2 regions of the Methylosinus trichosporium OB3b genome follow, and region 2 is predicted to be linked to the other one. Evidence: predicted binding sites of a transcription regulator. Region 2 holds the regulator's gene; the other holds the start of a gene.
The links. Region 2 encodes PhoB, which activates phosphate uptake and scavenging genes when phosphate is short. Its sites were predicted from a motif close to TGTCATNNANCTGTCAT; they were not measured.
Positions count from the first base shown of each region.

Region 1: a site for PhoB is predicted at 7,461-7,477, ahead of pstS (phosphate ABC transporter substrate-binding protein PstS). Genes of this name have one in related genera too.

Region 1 is NZ_CP023737.1:1,414,605-1,425,633, reverse strand. It holds gene ilvC (ketol-acid reductoisomerase) at 1-201, shown strand, start outside; gene CQW49_RS06805 (nuclear transport factor 2 family protein) at 280-729, shown strand; gene CQW49_RS06800 (nuclear transport factor 2 family protein) at 826-1,290, shown strand; gene CQW49_RS06795 (PhzF family phenazine biosynthesis protein) at 1,398-2,303, shown strand; gene CQW49_RS06790 (NUDIX hydrolase) at 2,300-3,022, shown strand; gene aroB (3-dehydroquinate synthase) at 3,083-4,879, shown strand; gene CQW49_RS06780 (HlyC/CorC family transporter) at 4,884-6,188, shown strand; gene pstS (phosphate ABC transporter substrate-binding protein PstS) at 6,352-7,395, opposite strand; gene irrA (iron response transcriptional regulator IrrA) at 7,607-8,065, shown strand; gene CQW49_RS06765 (SH3 domain-containing protein) at 8,085-8,627, opposite strand; gene CQW49_RS06760 (2-hydroxyacid dehydrogenase) at 8,865-9,860, shown strand; gene CQW49_RS06755 (META domain-containing protein) at 9,955-10,428, shown strand; gene CQW49_RS06750 (AAA family ATPase) at 10,446-11,029, shown strand, end outside.
Region 2 is NZ_CP023737.1:3,337,099-3,348,127, reverse strand. It holds gene leuC (3-isopropylmalate dehydratase large subunit) at 147-1,556, shown strand; gene CQW49_RS16015 (metallopeptidase family protein) at 1,560-1,982, shown strand; gene thrS (threonine--tRNA ligase) at 2,120-4,051, opposite strand; gene CQW49_RS16005 (multicopper oxidase domain-containing protein) at 4,247-4,558, shown strand; gene CQW49_RS26115 (Spy/CpxP family protein refolding chaperone) at 4,585-5,367, shown strand; gene CQW49_RS15995 (outer membrane protein) at 5,475-6,107, shown strand; gene phoB (phosphate regulon transcriptional regulator PhoB) at 6,121-6,864, opposite strand; gene phoU (phosphate signaling complex protein PhoU) at 6,861-7,583, opposite strand; gene pstB (phosphate ABC transporter ATP-binding protein PstB) at 7,617-8,402, opposite strand; gene pstA (phosphate ABC transporter permease PstA) at 8,399-9,238, opposite strand; gene pstC (phosphate ABC transporter permease subunit PstC) at 9,243-10,163, opposite strand; gene pstS (phosphate ABC transporter substrate-binding protein PstS) at 10,432-11,029, opposite strand, start outside.

The sequences.
Region 1 (11,029 bases), 1.9 Mb from region 2:
GAGATGAAGCGCGTGCTGGAAGACATCCAGTCCGGCAAGTTCACCCGCGACTGGATGCTCGAGAACAAGGTCAGCCAGACGTCGTTCAAGGCGACCCGCACGCGCAACGCCGCCCATCCGATCGAGGAGGTGGGCGCCCGTTTGCGCGGCATGATGCCCTGGATCGGCAAGAACCGTCTGGTCGACAAAGACCGTAACTGAGCGCCGCCGGAGAGCGGACCGACATCGCGCGCTGCACGCGAGGGCTGGCCAGCTCTCGCGTGTGGCCAAAGAGGGCGTTTGCATCCCGAGGCCGACGATAGAGACGAGGAGCGCGGCCGCGCCCTCAAACGGGACATTTTCGCGATCACGCAGCTGCGCATGGCGGGCGCGCTCGACGCGATGATGAAATATTTCGCGGCCGATGTCGTCGTTCACTACCGCTGCACAAAGGAAGGGCTCTTCCTTCCCGGCGAGCTGCACGGAGTGGACGCGTTCCGGGAGAATATTCGCCTCACCGACGCCGCATACGAGCCGCTCGGCTTCGAGGTGCTCGATATTCTGGCGCAAGGCGACACGGGAGTGGTGCGCTGGCGCAACTCCTGGCGCTGCCGCGGGACGGGCCGGGTCGCCACGCTCGATATGGCGCATTTCTTGCGGTGGCGAAACGGATCGATTGTCGAGGTGTTCGAATATCTCGACTATCATGGCTGGGGGGCGACGGCGGACGAGGCGCGTCTCGACAAGTGAGTTCGTTCGGCCGATGGCCGAGCTGGCCGACGGACGGCGAGGGCGCCCGGCGGCAGAGTGGCAGAAAGCCCCGCCGCGCGTCCGTAGAGGCCGTGAATGACTGATTTCGATGATCTATTTGCCGCGCGTCCGCCGGGCCTCGACCGCGCCGAAATCCTGCGTCGCGCCGAGCTGCTCGCCACTTGGCGGGCCGATATGCCGAACAGTTTCGCGATTTTGCGTGGGCTCTTTTCACCGGACGTCGCCTGCGAGTTCATCGGCGACAAATCCCGCATCCCCTATGCCGGCCGGCATGTCGGAGTCGAAGCGCTGATCGCCGTCGTGCGCGTCATCCATATCGAGTTCGAGCAGTCGAATCACGAAATCGAGGACATCGTCGTCGATGGCGGCCGCGTGGCCGTGCGGCGCCGGGTCGATTGGCGGCATCGCGGCACCGGCCGGCGCGGCCGCGTCGATCTCGCCGAATTCGCGCGCTTCGAAAATGGTCTCATCGTGGAGATGATCGAATTTCGTGATTCCATGGCCATATTGGCGATGCAGGACGAGCCGAGCTGGCCGTGACCCCGCGCGAATGGCTCGCGGTCCAAGCGCGGCCCCTGGACCGCGAGCCTTCAGGCTCGCTCTAGAGCCTTGAAAAAATCGAACACTTCATATCGGAGTCATCTGCGATGAAGCTGCGCTTCCACACGCTCGACGTTTTCACGGATCGCCGCTTCGCCGGCAATCCGCTCGCCGTCGTGCTCGCGGCCGACGCGCTCGATGGCGCGACGATGCAGAAGATCGCGCGCGAGTTCAATTTGAGCGAGACGGTTTTCGTCCTGGAGCCGCTCGACCCGGTGAACACGGCGAGGCTGCGCATCTTCACCCCTTCGGCGGAGCTGCCCTTCGCCGGCCATCCGACCATCGGCGCCGCGGCGCTGATCGCTTCACGGCGCGCGCCGGACATGTTGGCGCGCAATGGTCTGGTCGTGGCGCTCGAGGAGGAGATCGGCGTCCTGCGCTGCGACGTCTCGGCCGGCGCCGAAGGGCGCGTCTTCGCTCGTTTCGCCGCGCCGCGCCTGCCGTGGGGCGGAGGCGAGCCGCCGCAGACGGCCGCGCTCGCCGCGGCGCTCGGCCTCGAATCGGCCGATATCGGCTTTCGCCGTCATGCGCCCTCGCGCTTTTCCGCCGGCGTCGAGTTTCTCTTCGTGCCGGTGAATTCGCGCGCCGCCCTCGATCGCGCCCAGCCCGACCTGTCCGCCTTCGGCGCGGTCCTCGGCGCCTCGCGCGGCGCCTATCTCTACACCACCGAGACGATGGCGCAGGACAGCGCCGTGCTGGCGCGCTCCTTTCCGCATGGCGTCGGCGTCGCCGAGGATCCGGCGACCGGCTCGGCGGCGGCGGCTTTCGCCGCGGTCGCCCACGCCTTCGAGGCGCCGGAGGACGGCGAGCACGAATTCGTCATCGAGCAGGGATATCGTGTGGGCCGGCCGTCGCGGATCATCGTCGGCTCGCGCATCGAATGCGGACAACTCGCCGCCGTCTCCGTGGCCGGGGCCAGCATCGGCGTGCTGAGCGGGGAGCTCGAGCTGTGAGCGCGGCGATCGAGCTCATCACCGTCGACCGCCTCCGCTGCGTCGTCGCAGAGCATGATTGGGCCTTCGACCGCGAGCGCTCGGCGGAGATCGACGCCCATTGGCGCGCGCGCCTTTCCGCCAATCCCGCCCTCTATGACGGGCCGGTGCTGCTCGCCCATGAGGTCGAACCGGTCCGCGACGCCGACGGCGGCGACGCTCTGCAGGTGAAGTTCTTTCACACGCGCTTCTCGCGCTTTCTCGCCTGGCGCGATTTCGGCTTTCCGGGCGAGGGGGTGCAGAATTGCTTCTCCATGCCGGCGCTGCGCTCGGCCGACGGCGCCTTTCTGCTCGGCGAGATGGGCGTCGGCCACTCGGCCGCCGGCGCGATCTATTTTCCTGCCGGCACGCCCGATCCGAGCGACATTCGTGATGGATTCGTCGATCTCGAGGACAATCTGCTGCGTGAGCTGCAGGAGGAGACCGGCGTCGCTCGAGGAGAGGTGCGGCTCGAGCCGCGCTGGACCATCGCGCTGGCCGGGCCGCGCGTCGCCTGCCTGCGCATCGCCCATTGCGTCGAGACGGCGGCGGCGCTGGAGCGGCGGATCACGGCCTTCCTCGCGGCGCAGGAGAAGCCCGAGCTCGCCGGCGTGCGCATGGCCGCCCGCCGCGCCGACCTCGCGGAACCGCGGCTGCTCGACTTCATCCGCCGCTTTTTGGAGCCGCTTCTGCCCGAATAGAGGGCTGAAACCAGGAATCGGTGCTGAATTTCCGGCGGACGCGGTGTAGATTGCCGGGCCATGAACAAAGCGCAAGCAATGGGCGAGACCGAGCCGGCGCGGGTCGGCTGGCCGGGCGACGGACGCGGCGGCGCGATTTTGCGCGCCGCGCTCGCCGGCCGCTCGATCGTGCTCGTCGGCATGATGGGCTCCGGCAAGACCTCGATCGGCCAGCGTCTCGCGCAGCGGCTCTCCCTGCCGTTCAAGGACGCGGACGCGGAGATCGTCGCCGCTGCGGCGGGCATGTCGATCCCCGATATTTTCGCCAAATATGGCGAGGCGCATTTCCGCGACTGCGAGCGGCGCGTGATCGCGCGGCTGCTCGCCGGCGAGCCCTGCATTCTGGCGACCGGCGGCGGCGCCTTCATGGACGAAGGCACGCGCGAGCGAATCAGGGAGCGTGGCCTCTCTCTCTGGTTCGACGCCGCCCATGACGTTCTGCTGCGCCGCGTGCGTCGCAAGGGCGATCGTCCGCTGCTGCAGACCAGCGATCCCGCGGCCGTGTTGCGCCGGCTGATGGACGAGCGCTATCCGGTCTATCGGCAGGCGGATATCGCCGTGCTGTCGCGCGATGTCGCGCATGAGGTGATGGTGGAGGAGACTTTGGCGGCTCTCTATGGCTGGGCGAAGGGAGAGCCGGAGAATGCGGCCTCGACGGCGGATCTCGCTCGCTTCATGACCTCGCGGCCGCCGCCGCGCGCCATCGAGCCGCAGACGGTTCCGGTCGGCCTCGGCGACCGAGCCTATGACATCGTCATCGGCGCCGGCCTGCTCGATCAGGCGGGCGACCATATCGCCCGCGTCGCCCCGGGCGCGGCCTGCGCCATCGTCACCGATGGCAATGTCGCGCGGCTGCAGCTGCCGGTGCTGCGCCACAGCCTGGAGGCGCGCGGCATTCGCTCGAGCGTGATCGTCGTCGAGCCGGGCGAAGGCTCCAAATCCTTCCCGGTGTTCCAGAGCGTCTGCGAGCAGATTCTCGAGGCGAGGATCGAGCGGCGCGACGTCGTCGTCGCGCTCGGCGGCGGCGTCGTCGGCGATCTCGCCGGCTTCGCCGCGGCGAGCGTGCGGCGCGGATCGCGCTTCGTGCAGATTCCGACGACGCTGCTGGCCCAGGTCGATTCCTCGGTCGGCGGCAAGACCGGCATCAACACCGCGCAGGGCAAGAATCTCGTCGGCGCCTTCTATCAGCCGTCGCTGGTGCTGGCCGATGTCGACGCGCTCGCCACATTGCCGCTGCGCGAGTTCCGCGCCGGCTACGCCGAGATCGTCAAATACGGACTCATCGACGATTTCTTCTTCTTCGAATGGCTGGAGAGCAACGCCTCGGCCGTCTTCGCCGACCGCGCCGCGCGCGTGGAGGCCATTTCGGTGAGCTGCCGCGCCAAGGCGAAGATCGTCGCCCGCGACGAGACCGAGCAGGGCGACCGCGCGCTGCTCAATCTCGGCCACACCTTCGGTCATGCCTTCGAACGGCTGGTGCATTACGACAGCGCGCGGCTGGTGCATGGCGAGGGCGTCGCCATCGGCCTCGTCTGCGCGCTGCGCTTCTCGGCGCGGCTCGGCATGTGCAGCCTGCAGGAGGCCGAGCGCGTCGAGCGTCATCTGACGCGCGTCGGCCTGCCGACGCGCATTCGCGACATTCCCGGCTGGCGCGCCGACGCCGATTCGGTGCTCGACGCCATGTTCCAGGACAAGAAGGTCGAGAAGGGCGCTCTCACCTTCGTTCTGCTGCGCGGCATCGGCCGCTCCTTCGTCGCCAAGGGCGTCGATGTGGACGCCGCGCGCAGCTTCCTCAAGGACGAGATGGCGCGCGAGTAGGATCATGCACGGCGGCGCCGACACAGGACTCGACATCGACATCTGGCTCGCCTCGGCCATCGTGCTGGCCTGCGTGCTGCTGTCGGCTTTCTTCTCGGCCTCGGAGACGGCGCTGACCGCGGCCTCTCATGCGCATATGCATGCGCTGGAGAAGGAGGGCGACGCGCGGGCGAGGCTGGTCAATCGCCTGCTGCGCCAGCGCAATCGCATGATCGCGGCGCTGCTGCTCGGCAGCACGCTGGTCAATATCGGCGGCTCCGCCTTCACCACCAGCGTGCTCGTCTATCTCACCGGCGAGAGCGGCGCGATCTACGCCACCATCATCATGACGGTGCTGCTGCTGGTGTTCGCCGAGGTGCTGCCGAAGACGGTGGCGATCAACCACCCCGATCGCCTGTCGCTGCGCGTCGCGCGCGTCATCAATGTGTTCGTCGCCGTGTTCGGCCCGCTGCTCATCGCGGTCGAGGCCTTCGTGCGCGCGGTGCTGAAGCTGTTCGGGGTCGAGATCGGCCATGGCCGCACGCTGCTGTCGCCCTATGACGAGCTGAAGAGCGCCGTCGACATTCTGCACGAGGAGGGCACGGTCGAGCGCAATTGGCGCGACATGTTCGGCGGCGTTCTCGATCTGCAGATTCTGCATGTCGGCGATGTGATGATCCATCGCACCAAGATGCGCACGATCGACGCCGATCTTCCGCCCGACGAGATCGTGCGCGAGGTGCTGGCCTCGCCCTTCACGCGCATGCCCCTGTGGCGCGATCGGCCGGATAATTTCATCGGCGTCATCCATTCCAAGGATTTATTGCGCGCGCTCGATGCGGTGAATGCCGATTTCTCCAAGCTCGACATCGACGACATCGCGCTCGAGCCCTGGTTCGTGCCGGAGTCGACCTCGCTCGAGGATCAGCTGCAGGCGTTCTTGAAGCGCAAGACGCATTTCGCGCTGGTCGTCGACGAATATGGCGAGGTGATGGGGCTCGTGACGCTCGAGGATATCTTAGAGGAGATCGTCGGCGACATCAGGGACGAGCACGATCTCGCCATGCAGGGCGTGCGTCCGCAGCCGGACGGCTCGGTGCTGGTCGACGGCGCCGTGCCGGTGCGCGATCTCAACCGCGTGATGGAATGGAGCCTGCCGGACGAGGAGGCGACGACGATCGCCGGCCTCGTCATTCACGAGGCGGCGGCGATCCCGGAAGCGGGCCAAGTGTTCAACTTCCACAATTTCCGCTTCGAGGTCATGCGCAAGATGCGCAATCGCATCACCGTGCTGAAGGTGACGCCGGCGGAGGCGAAGCCGCCGGAGTGAGGCGAGCCTCGGCGCGCCTCCAGCAATGACCGCGGCGCCTCCGCCTCTTCTCCCCGCTCGCGGGGTGAGGTGAGGGGCGAGGCGGGTTGGCGTGATGGAGACGCTGCGAGCCTTCTCCGGGCCCGCTCCGCAAGCGGCCAGCGCCGAGCAATTCCTCCGACTCCTAACGGACTAGCGGCTTCCCCTCCGCGTCCTTCAAATTCTCGCTCCAGCTCTTGCGGATCAACGCGATCACCGAGGAGGGCATCGGCTCATAGTCGAGCTCCTCCGCCGCCGCGCCGCCTTTGACGAAGGCCCAATCGAAGAATTTCAGCGCCACTCGCGCCGCCTCCGCATCCTTCGGCGTCTTCGGCAGCAGGATGAAGGTCGCGGCGGCGATCGGCCAGGACTGCGCGCCGGGCTGATCGGTCAGCAGGCGAAAGAAGCCCGGCGCATGCGCCCAATCGGCGTTGTCCGCGGCGGCGCGAAAGCTCTCCTTGCTCGGCGCCACCACCCTGCCGTCGTGATTGACCATGTGAACGACGGTGGAGCCGCTCTGCTTCGCATAGGCGAACTCGACATAGCCGATCGCGCCCTTGGCGGTGGCGACATTATTGGCGACGCCCTCATTGCCCTTGGCGCCCATGCCGAGCGGCCAGTCCACCGCGACATTCTCGCCGACCGTCTCCTTCCACTTCGCTGAGGCGTGCGAAAGATAATCGGTGAAGCAGAAGGTCGTGCCCGATCCGTCGGAGCGATGCACGACGACGATCGGCTGCGCCGGCAGCTTCGATTTCGGATTGAGCGCGGCGATCGCCGCATCGTCCCAGCGCGCGATCTCGCCGAGATAGATGCGCGCCAGCGTCGGCCCGTCGAGAACGAGGTCGCCGGCTTTCAGTCCGTCGAGATTGACGATGGCGACGACGCCGCCCGCCACCTGCGGCCATTGGATGAGCCCGGCCGCCTCCAGCTCGGCGGCGGTGAGCGGCTGGTCCGAGGCGCCGAAGGTGACCGTGCGCGCCTTCACCTGGCGAATGCCGCCGCCGGAGCCGATCGACTGATAATTGACCCGATCGCCGGTTTCCTTGCTGTAGCTCTGCGCCCATCGCGCATAGACCGGCAAGGGAAAGGTCGCGCCGGCGCCGGAGATGTCATAGGCGAGGGCGGGAGCGGCGACGAGAACCGCCGCCGCGAGCGTCGCGCCCCGGGCAAAACCATAAATATGCATGCAAGCGTCTCATCTTTTGCGAGCGACCCGAGCGAGGCGGCAGGCGCCGCCAATGGCCGCGTCGCTGTCATCTCTTCGTCACACAGCTGCTTGTCTCACGACCTCGGGCGAGCTGCCAAGCCTCCGGGCGCCGAGAAAAAAATTGTTCTTTTCCGTGAGCTTTCCTATTCTAATCAACAAGGCGGCAGGGACGGAGCGGGATCGCGGGGCGATGCAGGACGAAATGCGGACAGCCGAGGAGCGCGCGCGGGACGCGGCGCGCAGCTTGCGCGGGCGACTCATCGCCGCCGGCATGCGGCCGACGCGCCAGCGCGTGGCGCTGGGCGAGCTGCTGTTCCGCGGCGGCCATCGCCATGTGACGGCCGAGAAGCTCTATGAGGAGGCGCGCGCCGCCGCTCTGCCGGTCTCTCTCGCCACCGTCTACAACACGCTGCACCAGCTCACCGACATCGGCCTCCTGCGCGAGATCGCGGTCGATGGCGCGCGCGTCTATTTCGACACCAATGTCAGCGAGCATCATCACTTCCTCATCGAGGATGGCGACGCTCTGGTGGATATTCCCGGGGCCGAGATCGATGTGGTGAATTTGCCCGCGCCGCCGCCGGGGATGCGAATCGCCCGAGTCGATGTGGTGGTGCGATTGGTGAAGGACCAGCGGCGGCGAGGCTGAGGGCTCTCCCTGCAGAACCTCAATCGATCTTCTCGCCCGGATACACGCCCCACAAATTCTCCTGGTGGACATAGCCGTCGAATCCGTCGCCAGAGACGCGGCACCACGAGCCGTCGCAAAGGCGCAGATTGGCGACGACGCCGGGCGACAGCCGGGCGAGGGGGGTCGAGCGGTCGCGGGCGTAGGCGAGCGCGGGCTCCTTCTTCCACGGGGCGACCAGCGCCGTGCGGCGGCCGGAGAGCAGCGAGTGCAGCACCCACCCCTCCGTCCCCTCGGAATCGCGAATCTTGCGCCATGTCTCGAATTCTGCGGTGATCTCCACCGGCAGGCCGGCGCGCTCATAGACCCAGAGGGTCGGATGCTCCTTGCTCGGCCCCTCGTGGAGATTGACCCGGTCCGATTTGAGGCTGACGAATCGCGGCAGCGCGAGGCCGGAGACCGGGCCGATCTGCTGCTGCGCCGGGGCCGCGCCCGCAAAGAGCAGCGCGGCGGCGAGCGAGAGGACGGCGAGGAGCGAGCCCGGCTCGGCGTTTCGTGGGCGGAAAGTCGGCGATTCGGGCATGGTCTGCGTTGTCCTCAGCGAAGGCGTCCCATCGGCCGGGCGACGCGTCGTCTTGTCTTTGTCCCGCCATCTGATAGGAAGCTTGGAGGGAAGGCGGCGCGGGCGGCGAACAGGTCTTTTCATCCATCGTCGTTAAGGCCAGGTTGAAGAGACGGTTCATCGCTCCCAAAGCTCGGCCGTGATGCGCCGCGCAGCGGCGGCAACATAGTCGAGCGAGGCGGGAGGACGAAGGGGAAGATGGCGAAAAAGAAGCCGCTCGTCGTGGTGACACGTCGGCTCCCCGAGGTGATCGAGACGCGCATGTGCGAATTATTCGACACGCGGCTCAATGTGTCGGACCGTCCGGCGACGCGCGAGGAGCTCGTCGAAGCCGTGCGCACCGCGGATGTGCTGGTGCCGACCATCACCGACCGGATCGATTCCGGCCTCATCGGCCAGGCCGGCGACCAATTGAAGCTCATCGCCAATTTCGGCAATGGCGTCGACCATATCGACGTCGCCTCGGCGCTGCGGCGGTCGATCACCGTCACCAACACGCCGGGCGTCCTCACCGAGGACACCGCCGATCTCACAATGGCGCTGATCCTCGCCGTGGCGCGCCGGCTGGTCGAGGGCGCGCGCACCATTCCGGACGGCGGCTGGTCCGGCTGGTCGCCGACCTGGATGCTCGGCCATCGCATCACCGGCAAGAGGCTCGGCATCGTCGGCATGGGCCGGATCGGCCAGGCGCTGGCGCGCCGCGCCGCGGCTTTCGGCCTGTCGATCCATTACCACAATCGCCGCCGCCTGCCGGCCGAGATCGAGGACCAGATCGAGGCGACTTATTGGGAATCGCTCGACCAGATGCTGGCGCGCATCGACATATTGTCGATCCACTGCCCGCATACGCCGGCGACCTATCACCTGCTCTCCGCCCGAAGGCTCAAGCAATTGCGCCCGCACGCCATTCTGGTCAACACGGCGCGCGGCGAGATTGTCGACGAGAATGCGCTGATCCGCATGCTCGAGGCGGAAGAAATTTCCGGCGCGGGGCTCGATGTGTTCGAGCACGAGCCCGCCGTCTCCCCCAAGCTGTTGAAGCTCGCCAAATCCGGCAAGGTGACGCTGCTGCCGCATATGGGCTCGGCCACCAATGAGGGCCGGGTGGACATGGGGGAGAAGGTCATCATCAACATCAAGACCTTCATGGACGGGCATCGCCCGCCCGACCGAGTCCTGCCCAGCATGTTGTGAGCCGCCGAATTTCGGCGCGCGCGGCGATTCGCAAAAAAAAGCCATATCCGACACGCAGCTTGCGGATCAGCGATTCGGGAAGAAGGATCGAGGAATGAACAAAATTCTGACCGCCCTCGTCATCGGCCTTTCGGCGTCGGCTCTGCTCGCGACCGCGCAAGCGAAGGGCAAGCGCGAGGCGGCCAAGCCGAAGGAGGAGGGGGGCGAGCCGCAGCAGGAGCAGGTCCTCACCTATAAGCCGTTCCCGCATAATCATATTTTCAATCTTCAGGACATCAACGGCAAGGCTCCGTCGGCCGACATCTGGATCCGCATCGATTCGACGATGCGCGGCTCGGGCTTTTCGGGCTGCAAATCCTGGTCGGGCGTGTTCATCGTCGGCGCCAATCGGCTGGGGCCGAAGGCGATGCCGGCCGTCGCCGATGCGAAATGCGATCCGGCGCTGCAGGCGATCGAGCGCGATTTCTGGCAGGTCATGCTCTCCGGCCCGTTCTGGGACACGCAGGGCTCTGACCTCATCCTCAAGGGCTCCAAGGGCGGCGTGCTGCGTTTTTCGCGCTCGCTCTGATTCTCTGGGAGGAGGGCATGGGCGCCGGACGGGGAGCCGTGCCGACCCTCTCCGTCCTCGCCATCGCCGGTTATCGCTCGCTTCACGACCTCGTCGTTCCTCTCGAGCGCCTCAACATCGTCACCGGGCCGAACGGCAGCGGCAAATCGAGCCTCTATCGCGCCTTGCGTCTGCTGGCGCAGACCGCGCAGGGAGGACTCGTCGCTTCGCTCGCGCGCGAAGGCGGGCTGCGCTCGACGCTCTGGGCCGGGCCGGAGCGGATCGGCCGTAGCGTGCGGGCCGGCGCGCATCCGGTGCAGGGAACCGTGCGCCGCGAGGCTGTGAGCCTCAAGCTCGGCTTCGGCGCAGAGGATTTCGGCTATTGCATCGATCTGGGCTTTCCGTCGCAACCAGCGGGCTCCTTCGCGCTCGATCCGGTCATCAAGCGCGAATGCATCTGGGCGGGTCCGGCCTATCGACAATCCGCTCTGCTCGTCGACCGGCGCGGTCCGTCGCTGCGCTGCGCCGGTCCGACAGGCGCGCTGGAGCCGCTGCCGGAGACGCTGGCGGGCTTCGAGAGCATGATGACGGAATTCTCCGACCCCCGCGACGCGCCGGAAAT
Region 2 (11,029 bases):
GGTTGAGCCTCCCGCTTCGGCGTCGCCGAGATTAGATATTCCAAGCCGCCCCTGTTGCGGGTAGAACCGGACCCGACAATGGACGAATTCGCATGAGGCCGGAACCGCCGAGGCGCCGGCCTCCCGCGTCGCGAGGATTGAGACAAATGGCCGAACGCCCGCGCACCCTCTACGACAAGATCTGGGACGACCACCTCGTCCACGAGCAGGAGGACGGCGCGTGCCTCATTTATATCGACCGCCATCTCGTCCATGAGGTGACGAGCCCGCAAGCTTTCGAAGGCCTGCGCGTCTCCGGCCGCAAGGTCCGCTCGCCCGAGCGCACGCTCGCCGTCGTCGATCACAATGTGCCGACCACCGATCGCTCCAAGCCAATCGAGGACCCCGAGAGCAAGGCGCAGGTCGAGCAGCTCGCCATCAACGCCGCCGAGTTCGGCGTCGAATATTACAACGAGCATGACGCGCGCCAGGGCGTCGTCCATATCGTCGGCCCCGAGCAGGGCTTCACTCTGCCGGGCTCGACCATCGTCTGCGGCGACAGCCACACCTCGACGCATGGCGCTTTCGGCGCGCTCGCTCATGGCATCGGCACCTCGGAGGTCGAGCATGTGCTCGCCACCCAGACACTGATCCAGAAGAAGGCCGCCAACATGCTGGTGCGCGTCGACGGCAGGCTGGCCGAGGGCGCGACCGCCAAGGACATCATCCTGGCCATCATCGGCGAGATCGGCACGGCCGGCGGCACCGGCCATGTGATCGAATATGCGGGCGAGGCGATCCGCGACCTCTCGATCGAGGGCCGCATGACCGTCTGCAACATGTCGATCGAGGGCGGCGCGCGCGCCGGCCTCGTCGCGCCGGACGAGAAGACCTACGCCTATCTGCGCGGGCGGCCCAAGGCCCCGCAGGGAGAAATGTTCGACGCCGCCTGCCGTTACTGGGACAGCCTGCGCAGCGACGAAGGCGCGCATTACGACCGCATCATCACGCTCGACGCCGCGAGCCTGCCGCCGACGCTGACCTGGGGCACCTCGCCCGAGGATGTGGCGCCGATCACCGGCGCCGTGCCGACGCCGGACAGCGTCGCCAATCCGGCCAAGCGCGCCGCCATCGCCCGGGCGCTCGACTATATGGGCCTGAAGGGCGGCGAAAAACTGACCGACATCGCCATCGACCGCGTCTTCATCGGCTCCTGCACCAATGGCCGCATCGAGGATCTGCGCGCCGCCGCGGCGATGATCGCCGGCAAGAAGGTGAGCGAACGCGTCAACGCCATGGTCGTGCCGGGCTCGGGCCTCGTCAAGGCGCAGGCCGAGGCCGAGGGGCTGGACAAGATCTTCCTCGCCGCCGGCTTCGAATGGCGCGAGCCCGGATGCTCCATGTGCCTCGCGATGAACCCGGATCGCCTCGCTCCCGGCGAGCGCTGCGCCTCGACCTCGAACCGTAATTTCGAGGGCCGCCAGGGCTATAAGGGCCGCACCCATCTCGTCTCGCCGGCGATGGCGGCGGCGGCGGCGATCGCCGGACATTTCGTCGATGTGCGCAGCTGGAGATAGGCCATGGCATCGCTCGACGACAATGCTCTCGCCGATTTGCGGGCTCCGACCCTCGAGGATCTCGAGGTGCTGGCGGACGCCGCCTTCGCCGCGCTGCCGTCGCGCTTCACGCGCCTTTGCGAAGGGCTGGTGATCCATGTCGAGGATTTCCCGGAAGAGGAGGTCCTCGAGGAGATGGAGTGCGAGACCGAGTTCGATCTCTTAGGCCTCTTCCGCGGCCAGGGCCTCGCGCAACGAGACGCGGAGCCGCGCACCGGCGAGGCTCCCAATATGATCTGGCTCTACCGCCGCCCGATCCTCGATTTTTGGGCGGACGGCGAGAACACGCTGCAGGAGGTGATCACTCACGTTCTCGTGCACGAGATCGGCCACCATTTCGGCCTCTCGGACGAGGATATGGAGGAGATCGAGCAGAAGGCGGGGTGAGCGAGGCGAAAAAAGGAAGGGCGCTCTACGACTTCCAATATCGTCGTGACGGCGCGGGCCCTCATCCGACCTCGCTTCGCGAGGCCACCTTCTCCCGCGGCGGAGCGGGAGAAGGGATCACCCGACATTCTCGCCCCTTATTCCTTCACATCCGGCGGCGTCGCCTCCTCCGCCAGCGCGGCCAGCGCATCGGCGAGGGTCGCGGAGCTTTGCGCCTGCGAGCCGAGCCGGCGGATCGAGACCGTGTGCTCGGCCGCCTCCTTCTTGCCGACGACGAGAAGCACCGGGACCTTGGCGAGCGAATGCTCGCGGACCTTATAGGTGATCTTCTCATTGCGCAGATCGAGATCGACCGCGAGGCCGACATTGCGCGCCTCCGCCGCCACTTCATAGGCATAATCGTCCGCATCTTGCGTGATGGTGCAGACGACGATCTGCAACGGCGACAGCCATAGGGGCAGATGGCCGGCGTAATGCTCGATCAGAATGCCTGTGAAGCGCTCCAGCGAGCCGAACATGGCGCGATGAATCATCACCGGCGTCTTCTTCTCGCTGTCCGAGCCGATGTAGAAGGCGCCGAATCGGCCCGGCAGGTTGAAGTCGACCTGCGTCGTGCCGCATTGCCATTCGCGGCCGATGGCGTCGCGCAGAGTATATTCGAGCTTCGGGCCGTAGAAGGCGCCCTCGCCCGGATTGACGCCGGTCTTCAGGCCGCGCGCCTTCAGCTCGTCGAGCACCTTGTAGAGCGCCGCCTCGGCCTTGGCCCAGGCTTCGTCGGAGCCGACATGCTTCTCCGGCCGCGTGGAGAGCTTCACCACGACGTCGTCGAAGCCGAAGTCACGATAGATCGTCAGGATGAGGTCGTTGATCTTCAACGCCTCCTCCATGATCTGATCCTCATTGCAGAAGATATGCGCATCGTCCTGCGTGAAGGCGCGCACGCGCATCATGCCGTGCAACGCGCCGGACGGCTCATAGCGATGCACAATGCCGAATTCTGCGATCTTCACCGGCAGGTCGCGGTACGACTTCAGCCCGTTCTTGAAGATCTGCACATGGCCGGGGCAGTTCATCGGCTTCAGCGCGAAGATGCGTTCGTCCTCGGTCTTGGTGAGGAACATGTTCTCGCGATAGGTCTGCCAATGACCCGACGTCTCCCACAAGGCGCGGTCGAGCACCTGCGGCGTGTTCACCTCTTTGTAGCCTGCGGCCTTCTGGCGCCGGCGCATATAGGAGACGAGCGACTGGAACAGCGCCCAGCCCTTCTCGTGCCAGAAGATCGTGCCCGGCCCCTCCTCCTGGAAATGAAACAGGTCCATCTCGCGGCCGAGGCGGCGATGGTCGCGCCGCTCCGCTTCCTCGAGCCGATGCAGATAGGCGTCCAGCTCCTCCTGCTTGGCGAAGGCGGTTCCATAGATGCGCGAGAGCATCGGGTTGTTGTGGTCGCCGCGCCAATAGGCGCCGGCCACCTTCATCAGCTTGAAGGCGGTTCCGACCTTGCCGATCGACGGCAAATGCGGGCCGCGGCAGAGGTCGAGCCAATGGCCCTGGCGATAGATTTTCAAATCTTCGCCGCCGGGAATGCTCTCAATCAGCTCGCGCTTGAAGGCCTCGCCCCTGGCGGTGAAGAATGTCTTGGCCTGATCGCGCGTCCACACTTCTTTCGTGATCGCGGCGTCGCGCGCGACGATCTCGCGCATCTTCTTCTCGATCGCCGGCAGATCGTCCGGCGTGAACGGCTCGGAGCGATAGAAGTCGTAATAGAAGCCGTTCTCGATCACCGGGCCGATGGTGACCTGCGTGCCGGGGAACAGCTCCTGCACCGCTTCGGCGAGCAGATGCGCGCAATCATGGCGAATGAGCTCCAGCGCGCGCGGGTCCTCTCTGCCGACGAACTCGATTTTCGCGTCGCGGTCGATGGGGTCGGCGAGGTCGCGCAGCTCTCCGTCGAGCGCCATGGCCACGGTGCGCTTGGCGAGGGAAGGGGAGATGCTCTTGGCGATGTCGAGGCCGGAGACGCCCGGCTCGAATTGACGGGACGCCCCGTCGGGGAAAGTCACGGCGATCATGATCGTCTCCTTTGCGCCCACTCGCCGATACGAATCGGCGTAAGTCGCGAAGATCGGGCAAGGCCCGAACGGCGCCTGATTAAGAGCAGACGCCGCGCTTGGCAATGAAAAAGGGCCGGAGACACCCGCCGCGCTGGGGCAAGATGCCACAGTCAAAGACACGGCTCCCGACGCTTAAATCACAGACTGACGCTGTTGAAACGAGCTCGCGCTCGCCGGAGTTCAGTCCATGACGCAAGGTTCCGCCCCCTCTCGCCGCCGCTTCCTGCTCCAGGCCGGAGCGGGAGCGGCGGCGCTGGGGCTGCCCGGCGCGACGCAGGCGATGCAGGGCATGCGCGACATCCCACGCCGCGCGCCCAATCGGGCGTCGCCGGGCTTTCATCCCGATGTCGAGATCGAGCTCGTCTGCCGGTCCGCATCGCCGAGCCGTCCGAACGCTTCACGTATCGCTGTCACATCCTCGAGCACGAGGACATGGAGATGATGCGCGAGTTCCAGGTGGAATGAGGCAATTGCAAAAAAGGGAGGACGATATGAGGACGATCTCGAAATGGACTGTGGCGACCGCGACTCTGCTGCTGGCCCTCGGCGGAGCGGCGTCGGCGCAGCAATGGCAATCCACGCCGCCGAGCGGCGGCGCCGACCATGGCATGTCCGGCCATGAGCAGAGCGGCGGCGAGAGCCATGGCGGCGAGAGCCATGGCGGCATGAACCACGGCGGCATGGATCACGGCGGCATGGATCACGGCAAGGGCGGCGGCGGGGGCATGGGCGGAATGGGGGGAATGGGCGGCATGGGCGGAATGGGAGGAATGGGTCATGGCGGAATGAGCCATGGCGGCATGGGTGGCGGCGGCATGGACCATGGCGGCATGGACCATGGCGACTCGGCCAAAGCCGCCGAGGGCGAGGGACATGACAAGCACGGCGGCATGGTGATGAAGCGCCTGTGCGGTCCCGCGGACCATGTCGAGGGGCGGCTCGCCTATCTTAAGGCAGAGCTGCAATTGACCGACGCCCAGGCGCCGCAATGGAATGCCTTCGCCGACGCCTATCGCGCGGCCGGCCAGAAGACCGCGCAATTCTGCGCCGCCGCGAAGGACCATAAGATGACGGGCGGCGTGCTGGAGCAGCTAGAAATGATGGAGCGTAATATGAGCGCTCATCTCGATCAGGTTCGCGCCATCAGAACGGCGGTGGAGCCGCTGTTCGCAACGTTGACCGACGAGCAGAAGAAGGCCGCCGAGGAGGCCATGACAGGCGTGATGGAAATCGGCATGGGCGGCAAAGGTGGAATGGGAGGCATGAAACACTAGAGCTAGAGATCGCCCCTATCGAGAAACATTCCGGACACTCCTCGACAAATTCGAGAGACACGCTTCGGCGACAAGCGGTGTCTCGGCTTCGGGAGAGGACTCTGCGAATGAGGAAAACCGTTTCAGCACTGGCGTCGACCTTCGTGCTTCTCGCCGGCGACGTGCGCGCCGCCGATCTCCCGCCGCAGGCCACGGTGTTCGGGGGAGCGCGGCCCGCTTACGCATGGAGCGGTGTCTACGCCGGTCTGAACCTCGGCGCCGGGCTGTCGGCGTCGGGTCTCGACCGCAGCGGCATCCTCGGCGGCGGGCAGCTCGGTTACAATTACCGGCTCGGCCCGCTGTTCGTCGTCGGTCTCGAGACGGATTTTCAGGGAACGAGCCTCGGCGGCGACAGCGGCCGGTACGGTTTCCCCTCGCCGAGGTTCGACTGGTTCGGCACGGCGCGCGGCCGCGTCGGCGTCCTGCCTTTCAGCGATCATCTCCTCTTCTTTGGAACCGGCGGCTACGCCTATGGCCATGACGGCGACCGCATGCACGACGGCTGGACCGCGGGCGGCGGCCTCGAATGGGCCTTCGCGCGCGATTGGTCGGTCAAGGCGGAATATCTCTACACCGATTTCGGGGCTGGCGGACAGCCCCGTTTCCCCGCGCCGCGACGCGTCGACGATTTCCACTTCATGCGCGCCGGCGTGAACTATCACTTCGACCTGCTCTCGACGCAGGCCGAATTCGTCCACTGAGCTGCTTCGCCGCTCAGCCTCGCCCGAAGGTCTCGTCGAAGGAATAGCCCGTTCCGCGCACGGTGCGGATCGGGTCCTTCTCGCGGCCGCGGATGATCGCCTTGCGCAACCGGCCGACATGCACGTCGACAGTGCGCTCGTCGATCTCGGCCGAGAGACCCCAGACGCTGTCGAGCAGCTGCGCGCGGGAAAAGACGCGGCCGGGCTTCTCCATCAGATATTCGAGCAGCCGAAACTCGGTCGGCCCGAGATGAATCTCGCGGCCCGCCCGCTTCACCCGGCGCGTCTCGCGATCGAGGTCGATGTCGCCGGCGACCAGCCGCGTCGCGACCCGCTCCGGCCGCGCGCGGCGCAGCAGCGCATGCACGCGCGCCATCAGCTCCGGCGTCGAGAACGGCTTCACCACATAATCGTCGGCGCCGACCGAGAGGCCCCGCACGCGCTCGTTCTCGTCGCCGCGCGCGGTCAGCATGATGACCGGCATGGTGCGCGTGTCGTCGCGCGCGCGAAGGCGCCGGCAGATCTCGAGGCCGGAGACGCCCGGCAGCATCCAATCGAGGATGACGAGATCGGGCAGCGATTCGGACAAGCGAATCTCCGCCTCGTCGCCACGCTCGACATGCTCGACCTGAAAGCCCTCCGACTCGAGATTATAGGCGAGCAGAAGGGCGAGCGCCGCCTCGTCCTCGACGACGAGAATGCGCGGCGCCCGGTCGTTCGGCGTCTCGCGCGACGCCGAGACGCGGACTTCGTTCATGGCGTCTGCTCTTTCGTGTCATCGGACGGCGTCGCCGGCCTGCCGCCCTTGGGCCGTTCGGTCGGCATGGATTCGCCGGTGACGAGATAGACGATCGTCTCCGCCACATTGGTGGTGTGATCGCCGATCCGCTCGATATTCTTCGAGCAGAACAGGAGATGCGTGCAGAAGGAGATGTTGCGCGGATCCTCCATCATGAAGGTGAGAAGATCGCGGAACACCGAGTCCTCGAGCGCGTCGAGCTCCACGTCATTGGCCCACACCGCCTTGGCGCGCTCGACGTCGCGCTGCGCATAGGCGTCGAGCACGTCCTTGAGCTGCAACGAGGCGACCTCCGCCATCGTCTTCAGCCCGATGATGGCGCGCGGCACGCGCGCCTCGGCCAATATCTTCACCGTGCGCTTGGCGATGCTCTTGGCGAGGTCGCCGACGCGCTCGAGATCAGCGGCGATGCGCATCGCCGCGATGCACTCGCGCAGATCGACGGCGAGCGGCTGCCGCCGCGCGATGGTGAGGATGGCGCTCTCTTCGATCTCACGCTGCAGCGCGTCGAGCCGCGTGTCGGTGGCGACGACGCGGTGCGCGAGCTCGGTGTCGAAATTGGCGAGGGCGTCCATCGCCTCGCCCAGCATTTTCTCGGCGATGCCGCCCATCTCGGCGATCCGGCGGCCGAGCGCCTCGAGATCCCGGTCGTAGGAACTGACGATATGTTCGCTCATGGTCTCGTCCTCATGCGCCGCGCGGCGCGCGCGTCAGCCGAAACGGCCGGTGATATAGTCTTGCGTCTTCTTGCTCTGCGGCGCGGTGAACAGAGTGTTGGTCTCGCCGAATTCGACGAGGTCGCCGAGATACATGAAGGCGGTGAAATCCGAGACGCGCGCCGCCTGCTGCATGTTGTGGGTGACGATGGCGATCGTGTAGCGCTCCGACAATTCGTCGATCAGCTCCTCGACCTTCGCGGTGGAGATCGGATCGAGCGCCGAGCAGGGCTCGTCGAACAGGATCACCTCCGGGTGGATGGCGACGGTGCGGGCGATGCACAATCGCTGCTGCTGGCCGCCCGAGAGGCCGAGGCCGCTCGAATTGAGCTTGTCGCGCACCTCGTCCCACAGCGCCGCGCCGCGCAGCGCCGCCTCGACGCGTCCGTCGAGCTCGCTGCGCGAGAGCTTCTCATAGAGACGGATGCCGAAAGCGATATTGTCGTAGATCGACATCGGGAACGGCGTCGGCTTCTGGAACACCATGCCGACGCGCGAGCGCAGGAGATTGAGGTCGACGCTCGGGTCGAGAATATTCTCACCGTCGAGCAGCACCTCGCCCTCGGCGCGCTGCCTGGGATAGAGGTCGTACATGCGGTTCAGAACGCGCAGCAGCGTCGACTTGCCGCAACCCGACGGGCCGATGAAGGCCGTCACCTTATGGGTGTAGAGCGGCAGCGAGATCTTCTTCAGCGCATGCGACTGGCCGTAATAGAAGTCCAGATCGCGCACCGAGACCTTGGTGGAGGTTTTGGTTTCGATCACCGGCATGGCGGTCATTTGTGCTTTCCTCCGCTGCTGAGAGCGCGCGCTGTGATCGACAGGAGCAGAACGGCGATCGTGACCAGCAGGGCGCCGGTCCAGGCCAGCTGCTGCCAGTCCTTGTAGGGTGAGAGCGCGAATTGGAAGATGACGACGGGAAGGCTCGACAAGGGAGCGTTGAGATCGGTGCTCCAGAACTGGTTGTTGAGCGAGGTGAACAGAAGCGGCGCCGTTTCGCCGGAGACGCGGGCGACCGCGAGCAGGACGCCGGTGACGATGCCGGATTTGGCGGCGCGATAGGCGACGCGCAGCAGCATATGCGAGCGCGGCAGGCCGAGCGCCGCCGCCGCCTCGCGCAGCGGTCCCGGAACCAGCAGCAGCATGTCCTCCGTGGTGCGCACGACCACCGGCACGACGAGCACGGCGAGCGCGAGCGCGCCGGCGATGCCGGAGAAATGCCCGACACGCGCCACCACCACCGTGTAGACGAACAGGCCGATGACGATCGACGGCGCGCTGAGCAGAATGTCGTTGATGAAGCGCACCACCATGCTGAGCTTCGAATAGCGGCCATATTCGGCCATATAGGTGCCGGCGAGCATGCCGAGCGGCGTGCCGACGACGACGCCGATGACCGTCATCACCAGCGAGCCGGCGATGGCGTTGAGCAGGCCGCCGGTCGCGCCCGGCGGCGGCGTCATCTCGGTGAAGACGGCGGGCGTCAGCCCGCGCGCGCCCTCATAGATCAAGGCGCCGAGGATCAGCACGAGCCAGGCCAGCCCGAACAAGGTGCCGGCCCAGCACATCGCCTTGGCGACGACGTCGACGCGGCGTCGGTGGGAATAGAGCGACAAGGGGTCAGGCTCCCGATTTCTGCTCGATGCGCATCAGCATGAAGCGCGCCGCCGCCAGCACGAAGAAAGTGATGACGAAGAGGATGAGGCCGAGCTCGATCAGCGCGGAAGTGTAGACGTCGCCGACCGCTTCCGTGAATTCATTGGCGATGGTCGCCGAGATCGTCGTGCCCGGCGCGAGCAGCGAGCTCGACACACGGTGGGCGTTGCCGATGACGAAGGTCACGGCCATCGTCTCGCCGAGCGCGCGGCCGAGGCCGAGCATCACGCCGCCGATGACGCCGACGCGCGTGTAGGGAATGACGACATAGCGCATCACCTCCCAGGTGGTGCAGCCGACGCCGGAGGCCGCTTCCTTGAGCACGGGCGGCACGGTGTCGAACACGTCGCGCGAGATGGAGGTGATGAAGGGCAGCACCATGATGGCGAGGATGAACCCCGCGGTCAGCATGCCGATGCCATAGGGCGGGCCGGCGAAGAGGCTCGACAGCACCGGAATGTCGCCGGTCAGCGAGATCAACGCCGGCTGCACATGCTGCTGCAGGAAGGGCGCGAGCACGAACAGGCCCCAGATGCCGTAGATGATCGAGGGAATGCCGGCGAGCAGCTCGATGGCGACGCCGATCGGGCGACGCAGCGCGTGCGGGCACAGCTCGGTGAGGAAGATGGCGATGCCGAGCCCGAGCGGCACGGCGATGATCATGGCGATCGTGGAGGTGACCAGAGTGCCGTAGATCGGCGCCACAGCGCCGAACTTCTCGGTGACGGGGTTCCACGATTCGGTCGTCAGAAAGCCGAGGCCGAAGGCGCGGATCGCCGGCAGGGAGCCGTAGATCAGCGAAAAGATCACGCCGCCGAGGATCAGCAGGACGAGGATCGCCGCCGAGCGCGTGAGATTGTGGAAGAAGAAATCGAAGAGAGCCATGCGGCGCAGAACTTTGCCGCGCTCGACTTCGGCGGCGCGAGGCGGCGCCGCCACGATTGCCAGGTCTGACACGCTGTCGTCTCTCGTTTGGCGGTGGAAGCCGACGTCCATTGCACGCTCCAGGGGGCCGGAAATCGCCCGATCTCTCGATAGCGCGACTTCCGGTCCGCCGCATCGTTCGGCGCGACAGCGCCCTCGAGATTCCGTCTCGCTCGACTGGCCAATGGGCGCCGCCCGGCGGGAGCGATCCCGCCGGGCGGCGCGACGATCAGTTCGACGCCAGCGGCTTGCCGCTCGCATCGGTGACATGCGCCCAGCTCTTCTTGATCAGAGCCACGACGCCGGCCGGCATCGGAATATAGTCGAGCTCCTCTGCCGCCTTGCCGCCCTTGGCGAAGGCCCAGCCGAAGAACTTCAGCGCCTCGCCCGCGGCGGCGACGTCCTGCGGCTGCTTGGGCAGCAGAATGAAGGTCGCGGCGGTGATCGGCCAGGACTGGGCGCCCGGCTGGTCGGTGAGGATCTGATAGAAGCCCGGCGCATTGGCCCAGTCGGCGTTGGCGGCGGCCGCCTGGAAGGTCGGCGTCGTCGGCGCGACGGCCTTGCCGTCCTTGTTGACGAGCTTGGTGAAGGTCAGCTTGTTCTGCTTGGCGTAGGCGTATTCGACATAGCCGATCGCGCCCTTGGTGTTGGCGACATTGTTGGCGACGCCTTCATTGCCCTTGGCGCCGATGCCGACCGGCCACTCGACCGAGGCGTTCTCGCCGACCTTGGCCTTCCAGTCGGCGCTGACCTTGGACAGATAATTGGTGAAGTTGAAGGTCGTGCCCGAGCCGTCCGAGCGATGCACGACGGCGATCGCGGTCGAG